Regions from separate parts of the Bacillus sp. CZDM1 genome, predicted to be linked through region 2. Evidence: riboswitches for the same ligand, from Rfam matches in the RefSeq annotation. Region 2 holds a riboswitch; the other holds the start of a gene.
What was found. A riboswitch is a leader RNA that binds a small molecule or an ion and turns the genes downstream of it on or off. The one in region 2 is predicted to bind FMN.
Positions count from the first base shown of each region.

Region 1 (7,794 bases), on a different contig from region 2:
GCACTGACATTGGAACGAACCAAAAACATCGCCTGTTAAACACTCTGAATGCACACGAACAAGGATAGGATGATCAGGATTTATTTCACCTTTTACTAATGCTAAATGTTCTTTACCATCAATTACGTTTGAATACCCTGCAGCCTTAAATTCACCAAATTCCGTTGGTAAATTGATTTCGATTTCGCGTTTGACTAGTTTGTCTTTTTTATTGCGGTATTCAATCAAATCTTTTATGGTAATCATCTTCACATTAAGCTCATCGGCAATTTTACGCAACTCCGGAACGCGTGCCATTGTGCCATCGTCGTTCATGATTTCACAAATGACACCAGCAGGCTTAGAGCCGCATAGTCTTGCTAAATCCACGGCCGCTTCGGTGTGTCCTGTTCTCCTCAAGACTCCGCCTTTTTTGGCCACTAATGGAAAAATATGTCCTGGACGCTTGAAATCAGAAGGCTTTGATTCCGGATCAAGCATGCTTAATACTGTTGCCGACCGTTCAAAGGCTGATATCCCTGTAGTTGAAAATTTATGGTCAATACTAACTGTAAACGCCGTACCATGTACGTCTGTATTTACGGCTACCATTGGGAAAAGTTCTAATTTCTGTGCTAACTCCTCATCAATCGGAACACAGATTAATCCTCTTCCATGCGTAGCCATTAGATTGATTACCTCAGGTGTAGCTTTTTCAGCCAAGGAAATAAAATCACCTTCATTTTCTCGATCCTCGTCATCACATACAATGATGACTTTGCCGTTTTGCAGATCTATCAATGCTTCTTCAATCTTATCAAACACGTCTTTTCTCCCCTTTCTAAGTTCCGTTGATATGTAATTAAGCAAAACCATTCTCTTCTAAAAAACTCGCGCTAATTCCGGATGGACTCTTTTTGTTACTATTATTTTGACTGTTTGTTAAAAAATGTCCAACATACTTTCCAATCATATCGCATTCTAAATTGACAATATCACCTGATTCCTTAAGACCAATAATACTTTCAGATAATGTATGCGGGATGAGTGATAAAGTAAATGTTTCATCTGTGACTCCAAATACAGTCAGGCTTGTACCGTCTACGGCAATTGAACCTCTTTCGATTACATACCTTAATATTTCTGTTGAGGCTTCGATTTCGTAATAGATTGCATTTTCAACCTGTTTTTTACTTTTAATTACACCCGTTCCATCAATATGGCCTGAAACGAAATGACCTCCAAACCTGCCCCCTGCAGCCATTGCTCTTTCGAGATTCACTTTTGCACCACGTTTGAGTGATCGTAAGCTGGAGGCTTTTACGGTTTCAGGCATGACATCTACTGTAAACTGATTGCCTGAAAAGCTAGTGACAGTAAGACATACTCCGTTTACCGAGATACTGTCTCCAAGATGGACATCCTTGAGAATTTTTTTTGCATCAATTGTAAGAACGAATGATTCTCCAGTTCGCTGGATATTTGCCACTACTCCTAATTCTTCAATAATACCGGTAAACATAGTTTTACTCTCCTTCCCTTTTTTTTTGCATATACCCATAAATGAATAAAAAAAGACCCTGAAGAGATGAAACACCTCAGGGTCCTTGGAAAAGGCAATAAGAAAATAGGGCTTAAAAAAGGGCAGATTTCTCCCTTGGTTAAAACCGGATTTTTTTCCTTCTCCCATCCAGACTTTAACTGTCGGCTCTGGATTTTCACCAGATCCACCGCTTAACTTTTACGTTAACCGGGTCACGGACTAAGAAGCTATGCTTCATCACCGCCGGTTAGGAATTTCACCTGACCCCGAAGGAATATTCAATATGATTACTATTAGTATACATAATAATTGGGAGAAATGCTAAAAAAAGAAAGAGAAGATAAAATCTTCTCCCAAAAATTACGTCATTTGTAGGTATCCTTATAGCTTTTTACAGGAAGATAAAGTTCGAAACCCATGCTGCCTTCGCTATCAAATTCATTTTCTTTAACAACTTTTAAGCTCAAGGCATGATCGTCTAAATCATAGCCATAATCTTGCATCCATACTAACATTTGCCGGTATGTATTTTCTAATTCTTTAAAACTTCCTTTATAGGAACAATAAACATAATTTTTGCGAGGGATGGTAAATCCAACCATACCATCAGGAACATTTTCTACCTTTTCAACTGGTGTCGTTACATAATAGGTGAATTCTGTCTCTCTGCTATGAAAGGGCGCAATTACGATTGCATCATTGGTTTGATTGGGTACTTCTTCTAACCGTACTTTCATTTCATTAAATAATTCCGGTATCTTGTCCATTTGGGAATAAGTGCCACTCCCAGAAATTCCAATTACCTTTATTTCTTCTTTTTCAAGTACTTGAATCTCCATACCTATCACTCCTCTTTTGTTGCTTATATATCTATTATTCTCACCTTACCCCTAAAATTCCTTCCTAAAAACGACAACATCGTGAATACATAAGGACTAATCTGCTCTATTTTACAAACAATTTACTTATAATTGTTTTTTCCCAAAGTCTCCATGGTAAAAAGTTTTTCAAAAAGATAGCAGCTTTAACTCCACGGCCAATTGGGTACCTAATACCCGGGTTTTCCAATGTTGCAATCTCAGCTATTTTTTTTGCCACATCCTCGGGGTTGCCAAAGCTGTTTTCCCCTTCTGCAATATATCTTTCTATGCTTTGCATGTAATCCTTATATGGAGAGTGTAAAAGTAATGATTCTTCTGCAACCTGTTTTCCTGTTGACCAAATATTGGTTTTGTAGGAACCAGGTTCAATCAATACGACCTTCACACCAAATGGCTGCATTTCTAGGCGGAGACTCTCACTCCAGCCCTCGATGGCATACTTCGAGGCAACATAAGGTGAAAGACCAGGAAAAGCTACTTTCCCGCTTATACTGCTAATATTGATTATACACCCCTGTTTTTGCATCCTCATTAAAGGCAAAAAGGCCTTGGTAACGGCGAAAACTCCAAAAACATTTGTTTCAAATTGTTTTCGATATTCATCCATTGATACATCTTCCACAAACCCTGCGCCTGCATATCCAGCATTATTAATCAATACGTCTACTCTCCCAAACTCCTCTTTAATCCACGATTTGAAGGCTTGGATTGACTCTTCATATGTAACATCTAATTCATGAACGATGATTTTAGATTCAACTCCATGCTTCCTTGCCTCCTGCAAAAGCATACTGCTTTTATTACAGTTTCTCATGGCAGCAATAACAGTGAATCCTTTTCGTGCTAATTCTACAGAAGTACTTAAGCCAAATCCGCTTGATGTACCGGTTACAATAGCTGTTTTGTTTTCCATAGTTTTATCTCCCTTTTGCTTTTGCAACCGTTGTTGAGTCAGAAATGATTCCATTGTTAATTTGAACTTCCCCGTAAGATAAGGTTTGAAGCTCGTTCCAAATAACTTGTTTTTCCTGCTCTGTCTGTACAATGATTTGATCCTGAATAATTCTAAACGGTACAAAAGACATTTCAATATTGTCCTTTTGGATATCTAGATGCAGGATTCCAGTTTGTGCTTTATCCCCTTTAATGTAATTTGGAAAAAGGAAATTTCCTAATGAATAGGCAATCGGTTTACCTTTATAATATTCAAAGCCTTGAAGCACATGAGGATGGCTGCCAATAACCCCATCCGCCCCTGAATCAATCATCGTTTTTGCCCACTCACGTTGGAAAGCTTCAGGAGAACGCTTGGTTTCAACACCCCAGTGGATATAGACAAAAAGGAAATCTGCATCTTTCTTTTCTATTTCAATGGTGTTTTGAATTAAAGATAAATCATATCCATTTGCTAAGCCTGGCTTTGTATCGGTTGCCAACCAGGTAAAGTCAGGAAGAACTCTTGAGAATGCCAGCAATTTAATACTTCTGCCTTTAATCGTATACGTTTTAGCACCATAAGCCTCTGCCTTGTTTGTCCCTCCACCCATATAGTCAAGTTGGTATATTTTCAGATTACTAAGCGTGTCGGTAAACCCGGATTGACCATAATCAAAGGAATGGTTGTTAGCCAAACTTACTAGCTGAAACCCAGCATTTTTAATCCTGTTAAGGAAATAGGATCTGAACGGAAATTATATTCCTTTGGAACCTTTACTCCGTCTGTAGTAATCGCTGTTTCCAGATTTACGACACTTAAGTCACTCGAGGAAAGTTCCTTTTTAATATGTATGAAGGGATAGTCTGGACCTTTTTGTTTTACCGTTTCTTTTACAGACCAATCCATCATCGCATCGCCGGCAAAGGTAATCCTAATTGATTTCTTAAATTGTTCTTCTTCTGCTTTTTTTGCTGCTGCTTCCCATGAATCTTTTATCTTAATTGGATCAGCCGATAGAGTTTGCTTTAGGGATACAAGACGGTGATAGTATGTAACTTTTTCTACTTTATTATCGATACTCCAAGGTTTAATATAGTTTACAAAAAACTCCTTCGTTAAAAAAACACTATTGTTTCCCGATTTTGTATTTCCATTTATATAGATACTTTCAAGTTTGCTCTTGGGTACGTCAACTGTTAGGTATTCCTTTACGATTAATTCATGATGCTTATTAACAATGTTAGCAATTCCTGCGATGACCTCCTGTGATTTTTCATATCCAATTCCCATAGTCGTGACAGCTAATCCAAAGGGTACTTTATCGTAAACGATGGCGACGTCATTATAAATCAAGTCTTTCGGAATCATCCCAACCTTATGAGCAATATTCTTACCAGGAATACCTTGAGGGATTGTAGTATTATAGATTGTATTTTCTAGGTATGTTACCAGTTTTTCTCCATATTTACTTTCCTTAGAAAATTGGTATACTTCTTTTGCATACAGAATTAAATCCCCTGCAGAAGTAACATTTTGTCCTCCGGGGTATGTATACTTAGCTCCAAGGCTTTTCATGAATTGAATAAAATTGTTCTGCCCTACTCGTTCCTTTAGCATAATAAAAGCAATATTATCACTATAGACCATCGCTTTTTCGATAAGGTCCTCAATGGTATAGCTACTCCCTATTTTATCATTTTGAATGATGCCGCTTCCTTCATAATAATGATGACTCATATAAGTTAGCTTTTCAGAAATATCGATTTCCCCTTGATCAGCGAGCTTCAATACATATAGTGCCAATGGAAGTTTAATCGTACTTGCTGCAGGCATCTTCTTATCATTATTTATTTCATAGGATACATCGGATAGTAGATTTTGGTAGTGAAGTGTAATCTTATCTTGCCATGGTTTTATGTATTCTTCTAACTCAATCTGCAAATCTATTAGATTATCATCCGGTTCTGTGCATGGCCATGCATACTTTGTGAAACTATGATAAAAAGGATAATCAAAAATAAAAAAGGATTTTTCAATGCCCCTCTCCCCCCTAGTGATTAGAATTAGTTTAATATGAGGGAGCTGCAAAAGGTGTCGAAATTTAAAGTATTTTAATAAATAATCAGAAAATAACAATAATCATTTAACAGAATAAATTTAAGGTAAAAAAATAAATAACAAGAAAGTGAATATTCCGTAACTTTATCCTTTTTAATTAATTTGTTAATTTTATTAAAAATAGATTATACTGTATGTATCTTAGTACATATTTTCAGGAGGATTTTCTAATGTCAGATAACAATCAAACAAACCAAAATGAAGAACCAAAAAAGAAAATGAGTTTGCAGGAAGCTATGAAGCAGCAGCTAGCCAATAAGAAGAATAAGGCTGCAGCAGCGAATAACAGCCAAGGCGGGCTGCAAAACAGCCAAAAAATGAAAAGCCAACAGACTAAAAAAGTGAGTAATACTCGTAGAAAAATGGGTGTTTAATGAACGGACAAAATAGAAAAGACATCACTCCCGGTATCGAGGTTAATATTGTACTTAAGGCTGATCAAAGAACCGGAAAACTAACAAGGGGTGTCGTGAAGGATATTTTAACAAATTCCAGCTCTCATCCCCATGGGATTAAAGTGAGATTAACGGATGGCCAAGTTGGCAGAGTGCAGGAAATATTGAATTCAAAGTCCACCTAATGGTAAATTGAACTATCCTTAGGTATGAATTTTCTATAATAACCCCATACTATAAATAACCATTTTACTTATCACATATTGAACCTCCACCTTTTGTGGAGGTTTTTTTATTCTATAGGGACTCTCTTTTATATGAGTGACCGCCCAGAACGATAAAAAAACAGACTCGCGTTGGAGTCTGTTTTTGATTTAGAAGGTTAATTATGCTTTACGAACGTTAACCGCTTGTGGACCACGTTGTCCATTTTCGATTTCAAACGTTACTTCTTGACCTTCATCTAACGTTTTGTAGCCTTCGCCTTGAATTGCAGAGAAATGAACGAATACATCGTCTCCACCGTCACGCTCGATAAATCCAAAGCCTTTTTCACCGTTAAACCATTTTACTTTACCATTTTCCATCTTTGTAGCTCCTCCTAGCATGTAACAATTACATGAAATTGCAATATAGTCTTGCCCGATTATTATAACCAAGAGGAATTGTTTTTAAACAATATCCTCTTGGTTATAAGTATTTCTCAATAGATTAAATTTTATTTCAAGAAAATAAAATTTTCTATTCAGTATATTGTTTATGTGTCCGCAAATGATAGTACTAGAGCACCCATTTTCGGATTGCTGCAGCGACACCATTTTCATTATTGGTTGTGGTGACCCAAGATGCTGCTTGTTTTACCAATTCCTGAGCATTTCCCATTGCAATACCTAAGCCAGCCTCTTTAATCATCGCCAAATCATTAAGACTATCACCTACGGCCATAACATTCTTCATATGTATTCCTAGGCGCTCACAGACTAAAGCCAGTCCTTTTGCCTTATTAATCCCAACTGGGTTTACTTCGATATTTGTTGGAGTCGAGTTACTTAATTCAAACTCCCCTCTTGCTTCTAGCTCTTTTAGAATTATATCCCTTGTTGGTTCATCTTTTATGTTAAACCCAAATTTCAACCATTCCTCAGCATGAATATCCTCCGGCATTTCATCAAACCAGTTTCGATTTGTGTTAATCGCCCAAAATCTTATCTTATGCTTTTGAGTAAGCTCTACCATCCATTGAATGGCATCTGTTTTCAAAAGATTTCTCTCCACTAGACCTCTTTTATCGTCCCAGATTTCACTGCCGTTTACTGTTACTAAATAAGAGGACAACGCAAGTGAATCCGCATGTTTTTCACATTTTCTTAGAGATCTGCCAGTACTGAGGACTACATAAATACCTTTTTCCTGTGCTTCCGAAATGGCGAGTCGGTTCGCCTCAGAGATCTCGTGTTCATCATTTAGCAGTGTACCATCCATATCAAGTGCAATTAATTTTATCTCGTTATCACTTTTATAATTTTCCATTCGTAATCACTCCTTTAAAACCATTACCTTAATAGACTATCCATTTTCTCACAAAATAGGAAAAATCCCCACGTACTTCGTAGAGATTTTCCAAAAAAAGTTATCGTTGGTATTGGACACGGTGAAGATTCGCAAAAATACCGCCTTGTTCAATTAACTCGTCATGACCGCCTTCTTCAGCAATTCCTTCTTCCGTCACGACAATAATCCGGTCAGCATTCCGAATGGTAGCAAGTCTATGAGCAATAATCAGCGTTGTTCGATTTTTTGCAAGTTCGTTTAAAGCTTCTTGGATGACCATTTCCGTTTCAGTATCGAGTGCAGAGGTTGCTTCATCTAAAATTAATATAGGTGGATTTTTCAAAAACATCCTGGCAATCGCTAATCTTTGCTTTTGACCGCCGGATAGCT
Region 1 is NZ_JBUESO010000004.1:306,786-314,579, forward strand. Features, by position in the region: gene ribB (3,4-dihydroxy-2-butanone-4-phosphate synthase) at 1-804, opposite strand, end outside; gene ribE (riboflavin synthase) at 842-1,501, opposite strand; FMN riboswitch at 1,654-1,800, opposite strand; gene ACY3XC_RS11760 (GyrI-like domain-containing protein) at 1,888-2,361, opposite strand; gene ACY3XC_RS11765 (SDR family oxidoreductase) at 2,468-3,316, opposite strand; partial or broken gene ACY3XC_RS11770 (CapA family protein) at 3,321-5,476, opposite strand; gene ACY3XC_RS11775 (hypothetical protein) at 5,629-5,832, shown strand; gene ACY3XC_RS11780 (YwbE family protein) at 5,832-6,038, shown strand; gene ACY3XC_RS11785 (cold-shock protein) at 6,240-6,440, opposite strand; gene ACY3XC_RS11790 (Cof-type HAD-IIB family hydrolase) at 6,634-7,383, opposite strand; gene ACY3XC_RS11795 (ABC transporter ATP-binding protein) at 7,484-7,794, opposite strand, start outside.
Region 1: linked by a shared signal. The riboswitch ahead of ribE (riboflavin synthase) and the one ahead of ACY3XC_RS01945 (ECF transporter S component) in region 2 are both predicted to bind FMN.

Region 2 (7,794 bases):
CCAAAATAGCAATGTATTAAGTTGATACTTCCAACCATTTATATAGGATGGCTGTGGATGTTGCAATAAGTATGCTTGTCCTCTAGAGGTAAGTTTAAATCTTTGATCCCCAGAGGCTTCCACCATTTTTCCCTCAAGTAAGTTGTTGAAAATTTTATCAAAAGATTCGCGCGTTAATGGTTCAAGAATTCGAAAGTACCTTTTAAGTGAAAATAAATGTGCATCCTGAAGTGTTTGTGATGATTTTTTCCCATTTAAAAGGTGATAGATGGAATAAATTGTTCTTTCACCGTTTAATTGTTTCAAACAATATAATAAAATATTTTCTATTTCACACATTCCATTCCACCACTTTTTGCTTATAATCGACAAAATCACCTATTTTTCTATCCCTATTCTATCATGAAAGTGGTAGTCGTGTTGCTAAAAAATGTGGAAGATTAGGTAATCCAAATCCTATAGAGTATTTTACTATTGAAAAGTTACTCATTCAGTTTTACAATAGGAATGAGTAATGCGTTTCCATTTAATATGGAATGAGTAAGTTATTTTATTGGGAGGTTTTTTTTTCATGGCAAAGTACACGATTGTTGACAAAGAAACTTGCATTGCATGCGGAGCATGTGGAGCAGCAGCACCAGACATTTACGATTATGATGATGAGGGTATTGCATTTGTAACTCTTGATGATAACGAGGGTATTGTAGAAATCCCTGATGTATTAATTGATGACATGATGGATGCTTTCGAAGGCTGTCCAACTGATTCAATTAAAGTTGCTGACGAAGCATTTGACGGCAATCCAACTAAATTCGAATAATATTTTGTCATTAAAATATTGTTAAGCTGCTACCCTCGTCATCCTTTGGCGGGGGTTATTTATTCTCAATCAAATAAAAGAAACCAGGCAACAAGCCTGATTTCTTTTCTTTTAAGCACTTTTTACAATTGTTAATTTATTAATCCATGACTGCATTCTGATGAATAGCAGCATAAATATAGAAGACATGATTATGCCTTTAATGATATTAAATGGTAAAATCCACGGCACCACTAAATTTCGCATGTCAGGAAACTTCAACAGCGAGGTATATGCCGGTAAAATAAATAAGTAATTTAAAATGCTCATCATTACCGCCATAATAAGGGTTCCTGCAATCAGTGCGAATGTCATTCCTTTTCGGGTTCTCATTTTGTTGTATACATAGTAGGTTGGCAATACAAACAGAATACCTGCAAGGAAATTCGCAATATGTCCAACCGGAATTCCAGTTGCACTTCCAGTAGCAATATAATTGAGTGCGTTCTTGAAAAACTCAACTAATATTCCTGCAACAGGTCCAAAAATTAATGCAGCGATTAATGCTGGGATATCGCTGAAATCAATAAATAAGAAATTTGGAAATGGTGGAAGCGGGAAGTTTATCAGCATTAAAAGATATGCGATACTGCTCAGCATTCCAATTGATACAATTGCTTTGACACTCATTTTTTTCTTCATTCTTTTTCCTCTCTCCTTTTTGATCCATCAAGTTAGGAAGAGAGGTTCAGCAGCTTTTAAGGTGTCCTAGTAAAAATAAAAAACCTCAAGAAAGTAATCTTGAGGGAGTTTTACAAAGGCGCTCTTAATAAACGTTCAATATACCAGCATTTTTTGAACGTCGCGAACCTCCATCTTCTCCCATCCAGACTATACTGTCGGCTTTGGAATTACACCAAATCCTGCCATAAAAGCTCGCGGGCTCAAGAGTTTAACTCTAATACCGCCGATCGGGAATTTCACCCTGCCCCGAAGATAGATCGATATTTAATTACTCCCTCATTATACTAGTAAGTATTCGTATTGAAAAGAAAAAAACACTAACCAATTGTGAAGGTTAGTGTAATATTAATTATTTTTGAATGACTAAAACTTGTGCAGGCAGGATAAGATCTGACTTTAGTTGGTTGACTTCTTTTAGCTCCGCAACTGATAAATTGCTTTTCTTTGCAATGGAGGTTAGTGTATCTCCCGCTTGTACAATATAATGTGCCTTTTCGCTATTTACATACGTACTTGCTGCAAGAATATTGGTGCTACTTGCCATTCCACCTTTTACTGCCACACCTACCTCAGTATGACCAAGCAGCGTTTCTGGATCAATTGCATTTTTCTTATCAAATGTCCATTCTACCTCATGACTCTCAAAGTGAAGATGAACACCTGTTGATTCACCCGTTCTTCCCATCATCCCTATTCTAGCACCTTGTTTAATCTCTTGACCTGTATTTACAAGCCGCTTATTTAAGTGGGCATAAACCGTAACATAGTTATTTGGGTGCTTAAGAAATATTACATTCCCATAAGTCTTTGAATAATAGGATTTGCCCACAACCCCATCTTCTACAGCGATAACAGGAGCGTTTAACCTGCCCGCTATATCGATTCCCTTATGTGTTCCACGCCTTGTTCCATATGTATCAGATATGACACCATCAGCGGGCCATATCCATCCAGCTTTTATTTCCTTTGATTCCTGCATACTCGCTTCAGTCTGCTTTCCACCTAAAAATAATAAGCTGACACAAAGCGCCATAATTGCGGCAATTAAAAGCCGCCTTATGTAGTCTCGCATTTGATTGTTTTCCTCCTTAATCTTGTCCTCTCCTCCACAAACCATATGTTTACGGAATGTTATTTAGAACATATTGTTGGTCAGAGCGGTTAAGCATACTTGTTATAATTTGGAGAGATATGGTTTTTTATTCATTAAAAAAAAGATTAACCTTATACTGGTCAATCTTTTTAATCTTATATTATTCGATTGGGCGGTGATTAGGTGCCAACGGAACCTTTATTTCCTGTGATAAATCAAATGGTCCTAAAAGCTTAATGGGAGCGTTCACTACCATAATCGTCTCTATCCCAAATTCTTTTGCAGTTAATAAAATGGCTTCAAAGGCATAAACCGTTGCAAGGTTATCCTCCATTGGTGTGTTTTCATCCATATTAATGATTAATTTGTTATCCTGAATTGAAACTTCCTTCATCTGAAAGGATGAACCTATTGAGGCTTCTAGGCCGCCTACCTCTTGGTCAGTCTTCATTGCTTCGAAAGCTGAATTTATATCTTGAAACATTTCAGTCGAAGGTACGAGATAGGTGGTTTCTAATCCATCAGGTGTATATAAGAAATATCCATGTTTACCTTCTGGATTAACTTCCAATTCATCCATTACACCATAATTACCAAATTCTATTCCAGGCTGTCCATTTGTTTTGAGTTTAATCTTATTTACCTGACTATTCGAAGCTATTGTTTTCTCCAATATATCTAAAAAAATCTGTTCACCTGCAGAACCTTGCCCATATTTATGGTCACTAGGCACATTGACAATCACGGTATTATTCGTGTTATCCAATTCCAACGTGGCGTTCAGTGGATAATAATCTGTCAATCCCCATTCCTCTTCCTTTAACAGTCCCATTGAATCAGTAAAAAGAGACAGCCAATTCTTGTTATCATCTTGAGGGACAATAATGGATACAGGGACTAGTATTTGTGCCTGCGAATCAGGTACCCAATAAGTGATTACCTTTCCGTTCTCTATATCATCATCGTATATTGCACTTTTATTCATTCCAGTCATCAGCATTTTAGGTTCTGCACCTGATAACCCATCTTCTTCTTTATTATCCAGTATTGATGCTTTATCGTCAGCAAGGCTAATCTTTTCCTCACTTGAAGATTCCTGTTTTGCACTATCAAAAGATTGTGTTCCTTCTAAAAACCTAGGAATTAATATGAAAAAAAGGAGTAATGCAGCAGCTGCTGCAAACCCTGGAATTAGCCATGCTGTTCTTTTTCTCTTTTTTATAGAAAGATTTTGATATATGTCACGAGGATTGCGATTGTCTTCTATTTTGGGCATTTGCCTAAGTAATTCTTCGAGCTGCTTATCGCTCCACTCCGACTTCTTCACTCTCTAATCCCTCCTTATCATGAAATATTTCCATGTGCCTTTTCAATACTTTCAATGCACGATGTTGTGTTGTTTTCACTTTACTTTCCGTCCAATCGAGAGCCTCTGCTGTTTCACTAATTGATAAATCGTTTAAAAAACGCAATATGACAACAGAACGTTGATCCACAGTGCAATGGTCCAAACATTGATAAACCCATTTGATTTCTTCCCTTTGAATTGTAATTTCTTCGGGTATCGGATAATCATCTTTTATCTGACTTTGTGACCAATCAAATTTTTCAAGGAGTCTTCCCTTCCATCCCTTTTGCTTACGAAATGAATCAATGGCAACATTTCGCGCGATAGAAAATAGCCATGTTTTTTCACTGCTTTTCCCTTCAAAGCGATGATAAGATTTAAATACCCTTATATATACTTCTTGGACTAGATCCTCTGCCTGTTCTTTGTTTCTTACCATATAAAATAGAAATTGAAAAACGTCATGATGATATTTTTGATATAGCTCTTCGAAAACGGAGTCCATCCATTCCCCTCCCCGTTCATAGAATTAGTCGATACTTATGTACAAAAAGTTTCACATATTAAATATAGACTTTTTATAAAAAAAAGTGAAGGCAAAACAAAAAACTCACCATTATAGATGAGTTTAAAGTTTTATTATTTTTATCTAGCTTCAGCGCCTAAGGGCTTCCGCTTTTAATTGTTTCCCGTGAATCAAGAGAAATCGCCATATTCTTCTCATTTTCGTGGAAGTAAGAAGGCAAATGTCGTTCCTTGTCCTATTTTACTTTGTACTGAAATATGACCATGATGCGCGTCAATAATATTTTTCGCGATAGCTAGTCCTAATCCAGTACCAGCTCTGCCTCTAGTTCTTGCTTTATCTGCTTTATAGAAACGTTCAAATACGAAAGGCAAATCTTCTTCAGGAATTCCAGAACCTGAATCAGAGACTTCCACTTTTATTCCGAAGTCATCATTCCTTACATGTAACCTAACTGAACCGCCTTGTGGTGTATGTCTGATAGCATTATCAATCAAGTTCGTTAATACTTGCTCAATCCGGTCTGGATCAAATAAGATGTTTGGAATATCATTCTCCAACTCAGCACTTAAATGTATCTCATTGTCTCTAGCCAGCCCTTGAAACTTATGAACAATTCTATTCATAAACGCAGTAAGATTCACATCATCCAGCGTTAATTGAATATGCCCGGCTTCCATTCTCGCAAGATCAAGCAACTCATTAACGAGTCTCCCCATCCTCAATGATTCATCGTAGATTACTTTTGCCATTTCCTTTTTCTCTTCTTGAGATTCAGCAATATCATCTACAATGGCTTCACTATAGCCTTGTAACATGGAAATTGGTGTTCTTAGCTCATGAGAAACGTTTGCAATAAAATCTTTTCTCATTTTTTCTAACACCCGTTCTTCTGTCATATCTCTTAGTACCGCAACCGCTCCACGAATAAATCGGTTACTGTATAGCGGACTAACCAGGATGACCCAATGACGGCCTTGAAGAGAAATTTCCCCCGCTTGCTCTGTCTCTGTATCAACAGACTGTTGAAAAAGCTCCATTACTTGTGTTGGTATTTCTTCAGAAGGAGATCCAGGTCCCCCTTTTTCATAGTACCAATATTGTAAAAAACGGTCAGCCGGCGGATTGGAAATTAGGATTGTTCCGTCCCGATTAAAAGTAATAACTCCATCCGCCATACTGCTCAAGATGCTTGCAAGCTGTTCCTTTTCCTGACTCAGGGCATTCATATTAAACTTAAGCTGCCTGCCCATCTGGTTAAATGCTGTGGCAAGTTCCCCAATTTCATCATGAGTCAGGATTGGAACTTTCGTATCAAATTTCCCTCTTGCCACTTCGAAGGCAGCTTCCCTCATTTTTATTAAAGGAGCCGTAATCCTGCTAGATAAAAAGAAGGCAAAAATAGTTGTCAGAATAATAGCTACACCCGCAACAAGTAAGATAAAATTAGTGGTTGAGTGTGTAGTTTCTTGAATGATTTCCAAGGATTGATAAATAAATACCGCGCCAATTTCCTCATCATCCATGTGCAGCGGTACACCAATAATCGAATATTTGGCAGTATCCTTCCCTGAATCATTCGATGAAAGCTTTGCCACTTTTTCAACCGTTACGTCCTCTTCAAAGACTTTGGACATCTCAACATCATTGCGTATATCTTGTAATGATAATTTCACTGACTTTTCAGTGTTAGGCGAGAAGTAGACTTCACGGTTATTTTTAATGATAACTACCTTTGTGAATTCATCAATGATTTCCCATGAGATTTCTAAACCTAAGGAAAATTGCTCATCCGGATGATTCTCCAATACTTTAGCTATTTTCTCAGCCTGATGAGTTAAATCATTTTTGGTTTCCGTAATATTGTTATTCTCAAAGAATTCTAGGAGCATTACAGTTAAGATGAAAAGGATAAAGGCAACCAAAAATATGATGGTTAGCCAGAGCTTTCCAACTACACTTCGTAAAAAGGTCATTCATTAACTACCTCAAATTTGTAGCCAACTCCCCAAACGGTCACAATCATTCTTGCTGCCTGCTCAGAGACTTTATTTAACTTTTCACGAAGACGCTTAACATGTGTGTCAACCGTACGCAAATCTCCAAAAAATTCGTAATGCCATACTTCTTTCAGTAATTGCTCCCGGTCAAAAACCTTGTCTGGCGCTTTCGCAAGAAAATATAGTAATTCATATTCTTTTGGAGTTAAACTTACTTCCTTACCATCAGCCAAAACTCTATGTGCATCATTGTCGATTGTTAAATGCGGGAACACGATAACATCCTTAGTAGTTGTATCTGTTTGGAGATAACTAGTTTGTGATGACCTTCTTAATAGAGCCTTTACCCGTAGTACTACTTCTCTTGGGCTGAATGGTTTTACAATATAATCGTCTGTACCCACTTCAAAGCCCTGTACACGGTTAACCTCTTCACCTTTAGCTGTCAACATGATAACAGGCGTAGCCTTCTTTTCTCTTAATTCACGGCAAACCTCTAACCCATCCTTGCCAGGCATCATTAAGTCTAAAAGAATGACATCATAATCATTTGCAATTGCCTTGGTTAACGCTTCATTACCATCCTCTGCTTCATCAATTGTATATTCTTCACGCTCTAAATACATCTTTAATAAACGGCGAATTCTTTCTTCATCATCTACCACTAAAATCTTTACGTCTTTATCCATTAATAATCCCCCCATGCTGTTATTTTACAAAATGTGATAATTATTATCTATAATTTAAGGTAATTGTCTTTACAAAAAGTGTCAGATTTATGACAAACAACCTTTTTTCTATATAAATATTTGCAAAATAGCCTTTACTTGGAAAAAGTAAAGACTATTGGCTAAAAATTATTATCCAGCGTAGGAATGAAGTCCTGCAATAACTAGATTTACCGCGACTAAATTAAACATAATTATCACAAAACCAATAACGGCAAGCCAGGCTGATTTCTCACCATGCCATCCCTTGGAAAGGCGAAGATGTAAAAATGCTGCGTAGAATAACCATGTTATTAGTGCCCAAACCTCTTTAGGATCCCAGCCCCAGAATCTTGTCCAGGCAATTTGCGCCCAAATCATCGCAAAAATCAAAGCACCTAAGGTAAATACGGGGAATCCAATTAATACAGACCGGTAGCTTATTTCATCTACAAAATCCAAATTTATATTTTTAACTAAAGGCTTCAATGCTGCCGAAATACGTTTTCTTATAATTAATCTAATTAATCCATAAAGGATAAACCCGCCAATAAACGACCAAATAACTGAATTCATT
Region 2 is NZ_JBUESO010000001.1:359,191-366,984, forward strand. Features, by position in the region: gene ACY3XC_RS01935 (YpbB family protein) at 1-339, opposite strand, end outside; gene ACY3XC_RS01940 (ferredoxin) at 572-820, shown strand; gene ACY3XC_RS01945 (ECF transporter S component) at 932-1,501, opposite strand; FMN riboswitch at 1,670-1,801, opposite strand; gene ACY3XC_RS01950 (peptidoglycan DD-metalloendopeptidase family protein) at 1,893-2,615, opposite strand; gene ACY3XC_RS01955 (hypothetical protein) at 2,797-3,963, opposite strand; gene sigX (RNA polymerase sigma factor SigX) at 3,938-4,489, opposite strand; gene ACY3XC_RS01965 (ATP-binding protein) at 4,705-6,486, opposite strand; gene ACY3XC_RS01970 (response regulator transcription factor) at 6,483-7,199, opposite strand; gene ccsB (c-type cytochrome biogenesis protein CcsB) at 7,371-7,794, opposite strand, start outside.